2 regions of the Pseudomonas sp. S2_E01 genome follow, and region 1 is predicted to be linked to the other one. Evidence: predicted binding sites of a transcription regulator. Region 1 holds the regulator's gene; the other holds the start of a gene.

Region 1 (5,925 bases):
CGGACTTCCTTGCGATCGAGCATGCTGGCGATCTGGCGGAGCAACTCAAGGTGCGCATCGGTAGCAGCTTCCGGGACCAGCAGCACGAACAACAGGTCTACCGGCGCGCCGTCGATGGCGTCGAAATCGATGGGTGCATCCAGGTGCATCAAGGCGCTGACGGGCGAGGTGCAACCCTTGAGCCGGCAGTGCGGAATGGCGATGCCGTTGCCAAAACCGGTCGAGCCGAGTTTTTCACGGGCGATCAGTGCCTCGAAGACATCTTGCATTTCCAGATCGGGGACTTCCCGTGCGATCAGGTTGGCAATTTGCTCAAGGGCTTTCTTTTTGCTGCCGCCCGGCACGTTCACGAGGGAACGGCCGGGGGTCAGTATGCTTTCAAGTCGGATCATGGGTAGGGAGTGTTAACGACCGGTTGCGCCCTGGAGGAGGCTCTGGGTCTTTTCCTTATGCTTTTTGAGTTGTTTATCCAGCTTGTCGGTCAGTGCGTCGATGGCCGCGTACATATCGGTATGTTCCGCGTTGGCGACCACTTCACCGCCAGGAATATGCAAGGTGGCTTCGATTTTCTGTTTGAGCTTTTCGACGGTCATCGTGACCTGGACATTGGTGATCTTGTCGAAGTGTCGCTCCAGCCGATCGAGTTTTTCGCCGATGTAGGTGCGAAGAGGTTCGGTCACTTCCAGTTGGTGTCCACTGATGTTGACTTGCATACAGCTTCTCCTTCGTTGCCAGTGCATAAAGCGGCAAACAAATGTTTGCCACTGGAACGCTGTGGCGTGGCCCTACATCAACCGCTTGCGTTCGCTTGAAGGCGCGATCCCGAGGGATTCGCGGTACTTGGCGACGGTGCGGCGAGCCACCTGAATGCCTTGTGCCTCCAGTAAACCAGCGATCTTGCTGTCACTCAACGGCTTTTTCTGATTTTCCGCCGCTACCAGTTTTTTGATGATCGCGCGGATCGCCGTGGACGAGCATTCACCGCCTTCGGAGGTGCTGACATGGCTGGAGAAAAAGTATTTCAGCTCATAAATACCCCGCGGGGTATGCATGAACTTTTGCGTCGTCACGCGGGATATCGTCGATTCGTGCATGCCCACCGCTTCGGCGATGTCATGCAACACCAGCGGTTTCATCGCTTCGTCGCCGTACTCCAGAAAACCGCGCTGATGCTCGACGATCTGGGTGGCTACTTTCATCAGTGTTTCGTTTCGGCTCTGCAGGCTCTTGATGAACCAGCGCGCTTCCTGCAACTGATTGCGCATGAAGGTGTTGTCGGCACTGGTGTCGGCGCGGCGCACGAAACCGGCGTACTGGGCGTTGACCCGCAGGCGTGGCACCGATTCCTGGTTCAGCTCCACCAGCCAACGCTCGTTGTCCTTGCGTACGATGACGTCGGGGACGACGTATTCGGCTTCGGTGGACTCGATTTGCGAGCCCGGGCGCGGGTTCAGGCTTTGCACCAGCTCGATCACCTGGCGCAGTTCGTCTTCCTTGAGCTTCATGCGGCGCATCAGCTGGCTGTAGTCGCGGCCGCCGAGCAGGTCGATGTAGTCGGTGACCAGACGCTTGGCCTCTGCCAGCCAGGGTGTCTTGGCGGGGAGCTGGCGCAATTGCAGCAGCAGGCACTCACCCAGGTTTCGGGCGGCGATGCCGGCAGGTTCGAATTGCTGGATGCGGTGCAGGACGGCTTCGATTTCGTCCAGTTCGATGTCCAGTTCCGGATCGAAGGCTTCGAGGATCTCCTCGAGCGTTTCGTCCAGGTAGCCCTGATTGTTGATGCAATCGATCAGGGTCACGGCGATCAAACGATCGGTATCGGACATCGGTGCCAGGTTCAACTGCCACAGCAGGTGACTTTGCAGGCTTTCGCCGGCCGATGTGCGGGTGGTGAAATCCCACTCGTCGTCATCGCTGCTGGGCAGGCTGCTGGCACTGGTCTGATAGACGTCTTCCCAAGCGGTGTCGACGGGCAGTTCGTTGGGAATACGCTCGTTCCAGTCGCCTTCTTCGAGGTTGTCGACCGTCGGCGCGCTTTCCTGGTAGGAGGTTTCCTGAGTGTCGGGGGTGGGCTTCTGTTCGACGTTGTCGGCCATCGGGTCGGTGTTGTCGAAGTCGTCGCCTTCCTCCTGGCGTTCGAGCATCGGATTGGACTCCAAGGCCTCCTGGATTTCCTGTTGCAGGTCCAGGGTCGACAATTGGAGCAGGCGGATGGCCTGTTGCAGCTGCGGTGTCATCGTCAGCTGCTGGCCCATTCTCAAGACTAGCGATGGTTTCATGGCAGGGGCTTAACACCTTTTTCCGGCGCACATGCGCCATCCACTACAGGGCGCCGAAGCGCCAAACATAAGCAAATTATATGCCTGAAACAGCAGCGTTTGCCTAGAGCGCTGTAACAATAAAAAAGCCTTGATTTTTTATTGATACAAGCGCTCGGTAGATCAGCCAGGGACCTCGACGCTTAAAGGCGGAACTCGTGGCCCAGGTACACTTCCTTGACCAGGTCGTTGGCCAGGATGGTTTCAGCGTCACCTTCGGCAATCAGTTGGCCATCGTTGACGATGTAGGCGGTTTCGCAGATATCCAGGGTCTCACGGACGTTGTGGTCGGTGATCAGCACGCCAATGCCTTTGGCCTTGAGGTGATGGATGATCTGCTTGATGTCACCGACCGAGATCGGGTCCACGCCGGCGAAAGGTTCGTCGAGCAGGATGAATTTCGGGCTGGTCGCCAGGGCGCGAGCAATTTCCACGCGGCGGCGTTCACCACCGGACAGGCTCATACCGAGGTTGTCGCGGATGTGGCTGATGTGGAATTCCTGCAACAGGCTTTCCAATTCCTTGCGACGGCCGGCCTTGTCGAGTTCCTTGCGGGTCTCGAGGATCGCCATGATGTTGTCGGCGACCGAGAGCTTGCGAAAGATCGACGCTTCCTGCGGCAGATAGCCGATACCGGCTTTTGCGCGGCCGTGCATCGGCTGGTGGCTGACGTCGAGGTCATCGATCAGGACGCGGCCCTGATCGGCCTGGACCAGGCCAACGATCATGTAGAAGCAGGTGGTCTTGCCGGCGCCGTTAGGGCCAAGCAGGCCGACGATCTGACCGCTGTCGATGGACAGGCTGACGTCGCGCACGACCTGGCGGCTCTTGTAGCTCTTGGCCAGATGCTGAGCTTTCAGAGTTGCCATTTACGGGGCCTTTTGCTCTTCGGTTTTCTTTTTAGGCTGGATCACCATGTCGATACGCGGACGCGACTCTGTCACGTTGGTACCCGTGGCGCGGCCGGCACTGGCAAGTTTCTTGTTGGTGTCATAGACGATTTTCTCGCCCTGGGTCACGTTGCCGTCCTTGTCGATGACCTTGGCGCGGTCGATCAGCACGACGCGGTCCTGCGTGGCGTGGTACTGGATGGTCACGCCGTAGCCCTGCACCGGCTTGGTGTCGCCCGCCGTTTGCAGTTGCTCGAAGTAGGCGAGGTTGCCCACCGAGGTCACCACGTCGATGTCACCGTTGGGCGCCCGGGTCATGGTGACCTTGTTGCCGGTGACCTTCATCGAGCCCTGGGTGATGACCACGTCGCCCGTATAGGTGGCCACGCCGTTCTTGTCGTCCAGTTGGGCGTCGTCGGCCTGGATGCGGATAGGCTGCTGCTGATCGTTCGGCAGAGACCAGGCGCTCACGCTTCCCAGTGCTGCGCTCAGACCGAGCAAAATAGGGAGGGTTTTAACGAGCCTCATACTGTCCTCTTACGTTCGATAGCAGGTGAATCCTGCTGTCCTTCAGATACGCTTTCATTCCTACGCCAGTCGATACGCCGCCAGCGCCGTCGATTCTAACGGGTTGCTGGGTCTGCGCATATTGCTGCTGTGGGAACACTGTCATGCGGGTGGAAGTGATCAGGGTGTCGCGTTTCTTTTCGTCAGTGCGCTTGACGCGTACGTTGTCGATCAGTTCAACCTCGGTACCGCCTGGGTTCACTTCACCGCGATCGCTGGTCACGTGCCATGGAAAATCGGTGCCACGGTACATGTTCAGGTCCGGCTTGGTGACCAGTGTGACGTCGGTGGCTTTCACGTGCTCGGCCTTGTCGGACGTCATTTCGTACTGCACGCGCCCGTCTTCGAGGTATTGCAGGGTGTGCGTGTTGGTCGCATACCAGTCGATGGGACTGTCTTCGGATTTGGCCACCGGCTTGTCGAGGAAGCGTTCCGGGCTGATGTTCCAGTAGCCGACCGCAGCGAAGATGGCTGCGATGCAGGCGAATATCACTATGTTGCGAAATTTCTTGCTCAGCATAATTGGCTCACAGGTACGCGGCGTTAGCCGCATCGAGGCGGCCCTGGGCGCGCAGGATCAGTTCGCAGAACTCGCGAGCGGCACCGTGGCCACCACGGGCCAGGGTAACGCCGTGAGCGTGTTCACGGACAAAACTGGCGGCATTGGCCACCGCGATGCCCAGGCCGACGCGACGAATCACCGGCAGGTCCGGCAGGTCGTCGCCCAGGTAGGCGACTTGCTCGTAGCTCAGGTTGAGCTGGGCCAGCAGCCCGTCCAGCACGACCAGTTTGTCTTCGCGACCTTGATACACATGGGGAATGCCCAGGTTCATCGCCCGGCGCTCGACCACCGGGCTCTTGCGGCCGCTGATGATCGCCGTTTGCACGCCAGCGGCCATCAGCATCTTGATGCCCTGGCCGTCGAGTGTGCTGAACGACTTGAATTCGCCGCCATCTTCAAGGAAGTACAGGCGCCCATCGGTCAGGACGCCGTCGACATCGAATACCGCCAGTTTGATCTGTTTACCGCGTTGCAGCAGGTCCGCACTCATTACATTACTCCTGCGCGCAGCAAGTCGTGCATGTTCAGGGCGCCGACCGGACGATCGTCACCGTCAACCACGACCAGTGCGCTGATTTTGTTGTCTTCCATGATTTTCAAGGCTTCGGCCGCGAGCATTTCCGCGCGGGCGGTCTTGCCGTGGACGGTCATGATCGCATCGATGGCGGTGTGGTGAACGTCGATGGCGCGGTCCAGGGAGCGGCGCAAGTCGCCGTCAGTGAAAATCCCGGCCAGCTTGCCATCGGCCTCGAGGATGACTGTCATGCCCAGGCCCTTGCGAGTCATTTCCATCAAGGCGTCCTTGAGCAGCGTGCCCCGCTGGACCTTGGGCAGTTCCTCGCCCGCGTGCATGACATGTTCCACTTTAAGCAGCAGGCGTCGGCCCAGTGCGCCGCCCGGATGGGAGAACGCAAAATCTTCGGCGGTGAAGCCGCGGGCTTCGAGCAGTGCGACCGCCAGGGCATCGCCCATCACCAGCGCCGCGGTGGTCGAGGACGTCGGTGCCAGGTTCAGCGGGCAGGCTTCGTGTTCGACGTGCACGTTGAGATTGACTTCGGCGGCCTTGGCCAGCGGTGAAGCGGGATTGCCGGTCATGCTGATCAATTGGATGCCCAGGCGCTTGATCAATGGCAGCAGGGTGACGATTTCATTGGTGGAGCCGGAGTTCGACAGGGCCAGGATGATGTCGTCGCGGGTGATCATGCCCATGTCGCCGTGGCTGGCTTCGGCCGGGTGCACGAAGAAAGCCGTGGTGCCGGTGCTGGCCAGGGTGGCGGCGATCTTGTTGCCGATGTGCCCGGATTTGCCCATGCCGACCACGACCACGCGGCCTTTGCTGGCCAGAATCATCTCGCAAGCGCGTACGAAATCAGCGTCGATATGGGGTAGCAAGCCTTGCACGGCTTCCAGTTCGAGGCGGATGGTGCGTTGTGCTGATTGAATCAGGTCGCTGGATTGGCTCATGTCTGAAATCGTTTAGCCCGATGAAAAGGCGGCGATTATAGCGGTAATGATCAAAACCCTCACGCAAGTTCGTCACGCTTTGTCATTCCTTGTTACGCAATGCGTGTAATTGACGTCATTTATC
Region 2 (5,925 bases), 910 kb from region 1:
CGCCGACTGGCTCTCGTGCTCGGCTTCGCGCAGTTCGTCGATGTCGACCTGACCCCGAGCGCCAATGATGATCGCTTCGTGCGGCTCGTCCATGGTCAGCACGTGCAGGATGTTGCCGAACGGATCGAGCTGCGCACGCACCGGACGCGGCAGGTCCAGTTGCCAGCTGAGCACGTGCTGGCGCTCGCTGTCGTGGGGCGTCAGGCGCAGATACTGGATGCTGGCGCGCACCTGGTCTTCATAGTGATAGGTGGTCTCGTGGCTAATGGAAAGTCTCATGCCGCCTCCAGGTAGGAACTGTGTATGGCATTGCCCAACTGGCGCACCAGCGGGATGAATTCGGTCAGCCAGGCGTGCAGGCCTTCCTCGAGGATTTCATTGATGCCTGTGTAACGCAGGCGGGCGTCCATTTCCGCCGCCAGACGTTGTGCAGGCCGGCCGTTGGCACCGGGTAACTGAGCAAGGATCTGGTCGATTTCCTCGGTGCAGGCCCGCAAGGAGCGCGGCACGTCGACGCGCAGCAATAGCAGTTCCGCGACCTGCCGGGCACCTGGCGCATCGCGGTAGATTTCGGTGTACGCCTCGAACGACGACAGGGCGCGCAACAACGCACTCCACTGGTAATAGGCGTGAGCCGTGCCGTCGCTGACCGCTTCGGCCTGGTCGCCGGCCATTTCGTAGCGGGCATCGAGCAGGCGCAAGGTGTTGTCGGCCCGTTCGACAAAGGTGCCCAGTCGAATGAAACGGAATGCATCGTTGCGCATGATCGTGCCATAGGACGCGCCACGGAACAGGTGCGAACGCTCCTTGATCCATTCGCAGAAACGGCTCATGCCATAGCGACTTAAACCCTGTTCGGCGATGCCGCGAATTTCCAGCCAGGTGGCATTGATGTTTTCCCACATGTCGGCGGTAATCCGCCCACGCACCGCATGGGCGCTGGCCCGCGCGGCACCGAGGCAGCTGTAGATGCTCGCCGGGTTGGCCGCGTCCAGTGCGAAGAAATGCAGCAGGCGTTCGGCGTGCAATTCGCCGTGACGCGCCAGGTAATCGTCCAGGGTGCCGGTGATCAGCAACGGCATGGCCAGTTCGTGCAAACCATCGCCACGACCGTCCTGGGGCATCAGCGACAGCGAATAACTGATGTCGAGCATCCGGGCGAGGTTTTCCGCCCGCTCCAGGTAACGCGACATCCAATACAAATCCGAGGCAGTTCTACTTAACATGGCAGGCTTCCTTCAATCCTCGACCACCCAGGTGTCCTTGGTTCCGCCACCCTGGGAGGAATTCACCACCAGGGAGCCTTCTCGCAGGGCAACGCGGGTCAAACCACCGGGCACGACCCGGGTTTCGCGGCCTGACAATACAAACGGGCGCAGGTCGATATGCCGCGGTGCTATGCCGTTCTCGACGAAGGTCGGACAGGTCGACAAAGACAACGTCGGTTGCGCGATATAAGCATGGGGCTTGGCCTTGATGCGCGCGCGGAACGACTCGATCTCCGCCGTCGTCGCGGCCGGCCCCACCAGCATCCCGTAACCGCCGGAACCCTGGGTTTCCTTGACCACCAGGTCCGGCAGATGGGCCAGGACGTGGGAAAGCTCGGAAGGATTACGACACTGGTATGTAGGAACGTTCTTCAAGATCGGCTCTTCATCCAGGTAAAAACGGATCATGTCGGTGACGAACGGATACACCGACTTGTCGTCTGCCACGCCGGTACCGATGGCATTGGCCAGCACCACGTTCCCTGAGCGGTAGGACGACAAAAGCCCCGGAACACCGAGCATCGAATCCGGATTGAACGCCAGCGGGTCGAGGAATGCGTCGTCGAGCCGGCGGTAGATCACATCGACGGCTTTCGGCCCGTCCGTGGTGCGCATGAACACCTTGTCATCGCGCACGAACAGGTCGGCGCCTTCCACCAGCTCGACGCCCATTTCACGGGCGAGGAATGCATGCTCGAAGAACGCGCTGTTGAAGCGCCCCGGCGTCAGCACCACCACGCTGGGGTTGTCGATCGGGCTGGAGCTTTTCAGGGTGTCGAGCAACAGGTTCGGGTAGTGGTCGATCGGCGCGATGCGCTGGGTCGAGAACAACTCGGGGAACAGCCGCATCATCATCTTGCGATCTTCGAGCATGTAGCTGACACCGCTGGGGGTGCGCAAGTTGTCTTCGAGCACGTAGTACGTGCCATCGCCATCGCGCACAAGATCGACGCCGGAGATGTGCGAATAGATATCGCGGTGCAGATCCAGCCCCTGCATCGCCAACTGGTACTGCTCGTTGGCCAGCACCTGCTCGGCCGGGATGAAGCCGGCCTTGATGATGCGCTGCTCGTGGTAGAGGTCGGCGAGGAACATGTTCAACGCCTTGACCCGCTGGATGCAGCCGCGCTCGACAATCCGCCATTCACTGGCGGGGATACTGCGCGGGATGGTGTCGAAGGGAATCAGGCGCTCGGTGCCCTGCTCGTCCCCATAGAGCGTGAAGGTAATCCCGGCGCGATGGAACAGCAGATCGGCTTCGCGACGGCGCTGAGCCAGCAGCTCATCCGGCGTTTCGGCCAGCCAACGGGCAAATTCCCGGTAATGCGGGCGAACCTGGCCGCCGGCATCGTACATTTCATCGTAATAGGTGCGGATCATGCCGTACTCCTTGTCACCCGGACTAACAGGCCTTCGCAAGGCCCGTGCCATCGGCATAAACGCTTTAATATCAATCGGTTGGATATTCAAACTGCATTGGCCGCACCATTCCTGTGCGACAAATGCTCCAACCTGATCATCCCCGCTTCATTGCAAGGCAATACTGCGGTCTATCAGCAGCATAGCCAGAGTTGATTTCACTGCTCGGCTGTCGATGCGGATAATCCACCCATTCGCTGGATTTGCTCCCCGAACTTCCCTTTTAGCCGCCTCCCCAGGCGGCTTTTTTTTGTCATCTATTCTTGTTTCAGGATTTTGCCAAGACGGGTTTCACCCTGCTCAAACGAAAACGGCCAACCCGAAGGTCAGCCGTTATTGAGTGCGGTCATAATGTCAGGCGAGTCGCCCTCGCACCTCCTGCTTGACGCCCCATCCTTCGATGATGCCGCCGAGCGGTTCGACCACGGCCTCGAAATCCTGCTCAAAGTCGCCGATACCGTCGTAGGTGGCGTACATCACTTTGCTCAGTTCCAGAGACCATGCGCCATCGTCGCGCGCGCTGACTTGTGCATTCAAGGATTCACCACAGTAATGCCCTGCCGCCCTGCGCGCCCGCTCCTCGTCCGGGAAAATGGCGTAGAACTCGATGGGATGGAACCGTGAAAAATCGAAACCGCCTTCTTTCATGCGGCGCAGCACCGAGCTGCTGATGTCTTCTTGATAGGCTTCTGTGCTCATGAAACGTCCTCCTTAAACCGATGGATAGACTTTCCGTACTCCCTACGCCCGCACAAACAACGCGGGCACTGCGATGGGAACAAGCATGTAGCTGACAAGACCAGACCTTAGCGATCCATTCGCTGATCTCGCTTGCAGATTAGCCCCTTGCAAGTCGAGCTGCCAAGGCCTGGTTGTAGCAGATGTGCGGTGAGGTGTTTCAGACGGGGGAGATACCGAGGATTTGTATGCTGTTCTGAATCTTGAGACTTTTTACACTCGCGTCGCTGGTTCGCCCTTCCAGATCGTTCAGATCCAGTTCGGCGGCGACTGGCAGGAGCCGAGCCTTGATGAGTTTGGCGGCTTGCTCGTTATCCGGGCACTGCTCACACTCAAAGACTTCATCGACTGTTTCGCCGTGATCATCCACGAAAGTGACTTTCCACTTTTGCATCAAAGCCTCCTCGAACAAACCCGTATGTGGGTTCACATTTATCTGGACTTTGGCCTTGGGGGAACGTTCACATGGATTGCGATGCACAGATACAAATAAATAGCAGGACTCCACTGTAGGAGCGGGCTTGCCCGCGATGGCGGTGTGCCAGATATAAAACTGGCGACTGGTCTACCGCTATCGCGAGCAAGCTCGCTCCTACATGGGGGGGTGTTTAAGCCTTTAGTCGTTGCTTGGCTTGTTCACTGCCTGCAGGACGTATTGTGGCAAGGCAAAAGCGCCCAGGTGGATTTCCGGGTTGTAGTAGCGGGTGACGATGCCGCTGCCGGCGAAGCGCTGTTGCAGGGTTTCGCGAGACAGTTTGCGGTACGCGGTGTCGGTCGCGCCCCAGGCGAAGGTCATCGAACCGCCGATGTAGGTCGGCACTGCGGCCTGGTAGAAGTGCCAGTCCGGGAACAGGCTGCGCAGGCGCCCGGCAGTGGTTTTGACTTCTTCGATCTGCATGAACGGCGTGCCGTTCTGGGTTACCAGGATGCCGCCTTCGTTCAGGCAGCGATGGCAGGCCTGGTAGAAGTTTTCCGAGAACAGCACTTCGCCCGGGCCGATCGGGTCGGTGGAGTCGGAGATGATCACGTCGAATTTTTCAGTGGTGGTGGCGACGAAACGCATGCCGTCGTCGATCACCAGGTTCAGGCGTGGGTCCTCGTACGCACCTTTGGAGTGGTTCGGCAGGAATTCCTTGCACATGTCCACCACGGTGCCGTCGATCTCGACCATGGTGATGTGCTCGACGCTGCGATGCTTGGTCACTTCACGCAGCATGCCACCGTCGCCACCGCCGATGATCAGCACGCGCTTGGCGTTGCCGTGCGCCAGGATTGGCACGTGGGTGAGCATTTCGTGGTAGATGAACTCGTCGGCTTCGGTGGTCTGGATGACGCCGTCCAGCGCCATGACCCGGCCCATGCGCGGGTTTTCGAAAATCACCAGGTGCTGGTGTTCGGTGCGCACTTCATGCAGCAGTTTTTCCATGCGAAAACGCTGGCCGTAGCCTTCGTAGAGGGTTTCCAGGTACTCGCCTGTCGGGATGGTGGTCATGGGAAGTGCTCCGAGGAATGCGGGTTGCAACGGACGGTGACCCGCCCGTAATGGAAAGGCGCGCATTCTACGTTGCGCAAGATGACAGGTCGAACCTCTGTTGATGGCTGGACCAAACCTCTGTAGGTGCTGGCTTGCCTGCGATGGCTTCACTGAAGTCATTCAGACAGATCGCAGCGCTGCCATCGCTGGCAAGCCAGCTCCTACAGGGTCGGTGGTGTCGTGGGAATAGTGTCAGATCCGCACATTACCTCGCGGTCCGGCGATGGCCCAGATGATCAGGCCCAGAACCGGTAGGAGCAGGATCAGCAGCACCCAGATGATTTTCATCCCGGTGCTGGCGCCGCTTTTCAGCACGTTGATGATGGCCCAGATGTCCAGGGCAAGAATGATCAGGCCAATCAGGCCATTGAACGTTGAACCCATGGTGTCGCTCCCTACTAAGAGTGGTGTGCCTCTTAGAATAGTCGGCCGTTGCCAGGGTTCCGTTTTATTCGATTAAACGTGGATCGCCACTTTTAATGCTTCGAGGGATGGTGCGGCAGCGATGCCGATTTGAGCGCACAGCTCAAGCACACGCGGGACGTCGTTGCCGTAGACCAGCACCACCTGCAATTCGTCGTCGAGCAACTGGCTGAAATTCAACAGTGTGTAACCGCCATTTTCCTTGTTCATGCTGCCCATCTGCACCTGGATGCGATTGAGCGCGGTCAAGGCCTCGGTCTTCGCAAGTTGCTTGGGTTTGATGTTGAACGTCACGTCCGGGCCGAACGAAGCGACGATCTGCGCAAACAGGTCCATGTAAGTGTCAGCCTGGAACAGCACCGTTTCCGGCAGGCTGCCGACCACGACCCACTCGCCCAATGGAATCGGGAAAGTGTCGTCGTAGTTGATGTCCGGAATGGCTGCCAGAAAAGCACCGGGGTCTGCGTAGGCTTGCGCAGCCTCATCGGCGATCTTGAGAATTTCGTCTTCGCCCATGCACCCGGAGCTGATTTTGCTGATGAG

The links. Region 1 encodes sigma-54, which starts transcription at its own class of promoters, with help from an activator protein. Its sites were predicted from a motif close to ANTGGCATNNANNTTGCTNT; they were not measured.
Region 2: AB4O36_RS17785 (circularly permuted type 2 ATP-grasp protein) is a predicted target of sigma-54. The motif match lies at 2,681-2,700, and genes of this name have one in related genera.

Annotation. Positions count from the first base shown of each region.
Region 1 covers NZ_CP162762.1:4,741,576-4,747,500, reverse strand. Annotated here, with positions in the region: gene ptsN (PTS IIA-like nitrogen regulatory protein PtsN) at 1-392, opposite strand, end outside; gene hpf (ribosome hibernation-promoting factor, HPF/YfiA family) at 405-713, opposite strand; gene AB4O36_RS22110 (RNA polymerase factor sigma-54) at 786-2,279, opposite strand; gene lptB (LPS export ABC transporter ATP-binding protein) at 2,462-3,187, opposite strand; gene lptA (lipopolysaccharide transport periplasmic protein LptA) at 3,188-3,736, opposite strand; gene lptC (LPS export ABC transporter periplasmic protein LptC) at 3,723-4,295, opposite strand; gene AB4O36_RS22090 (KdsC family phosphatase) at 4,303-4,827, opposite strand; gene AB4O36_RS22085 (KpsF/GutQ family sugar-phosphate isomerase) at 4,827-5,801, opposite strand.
Region 2 covers NZ_CP162762.1:3,834,974-3,840,898, forward strand. Annotated here, with positions in the region: gene AB4O36_RS17775 (transglutaminase family protein) at 1-279, opposite strand, end outside; gene AB4O36_RS17780 (alpha-E domain-containing protein) at 276-1,226, opposite strand; gene AB4O36_RS17785 (circularly permuted type 2 ATP-grasp protein) at 1,239-2,648, opposite strand; gene AB4O36_RS17790 (ribonuclease E inhibitor RraB) at 3,042-3,386, opposite strand; gene AB4O36_RS17795 (hypothetical protein) at 3,586-3,819, opposite strand; gene speE (polyamine aminopropyltransferase) at 4,042-4,917, opposite strand; gene AB4O36_RS17805 (PLDc N-terminal domain-containing protein) at 5,152-5,343, opposite strand; gene AB4O36_RS17810 (hypothetical protein) at 5,416-5,925, opposite strand, start outside.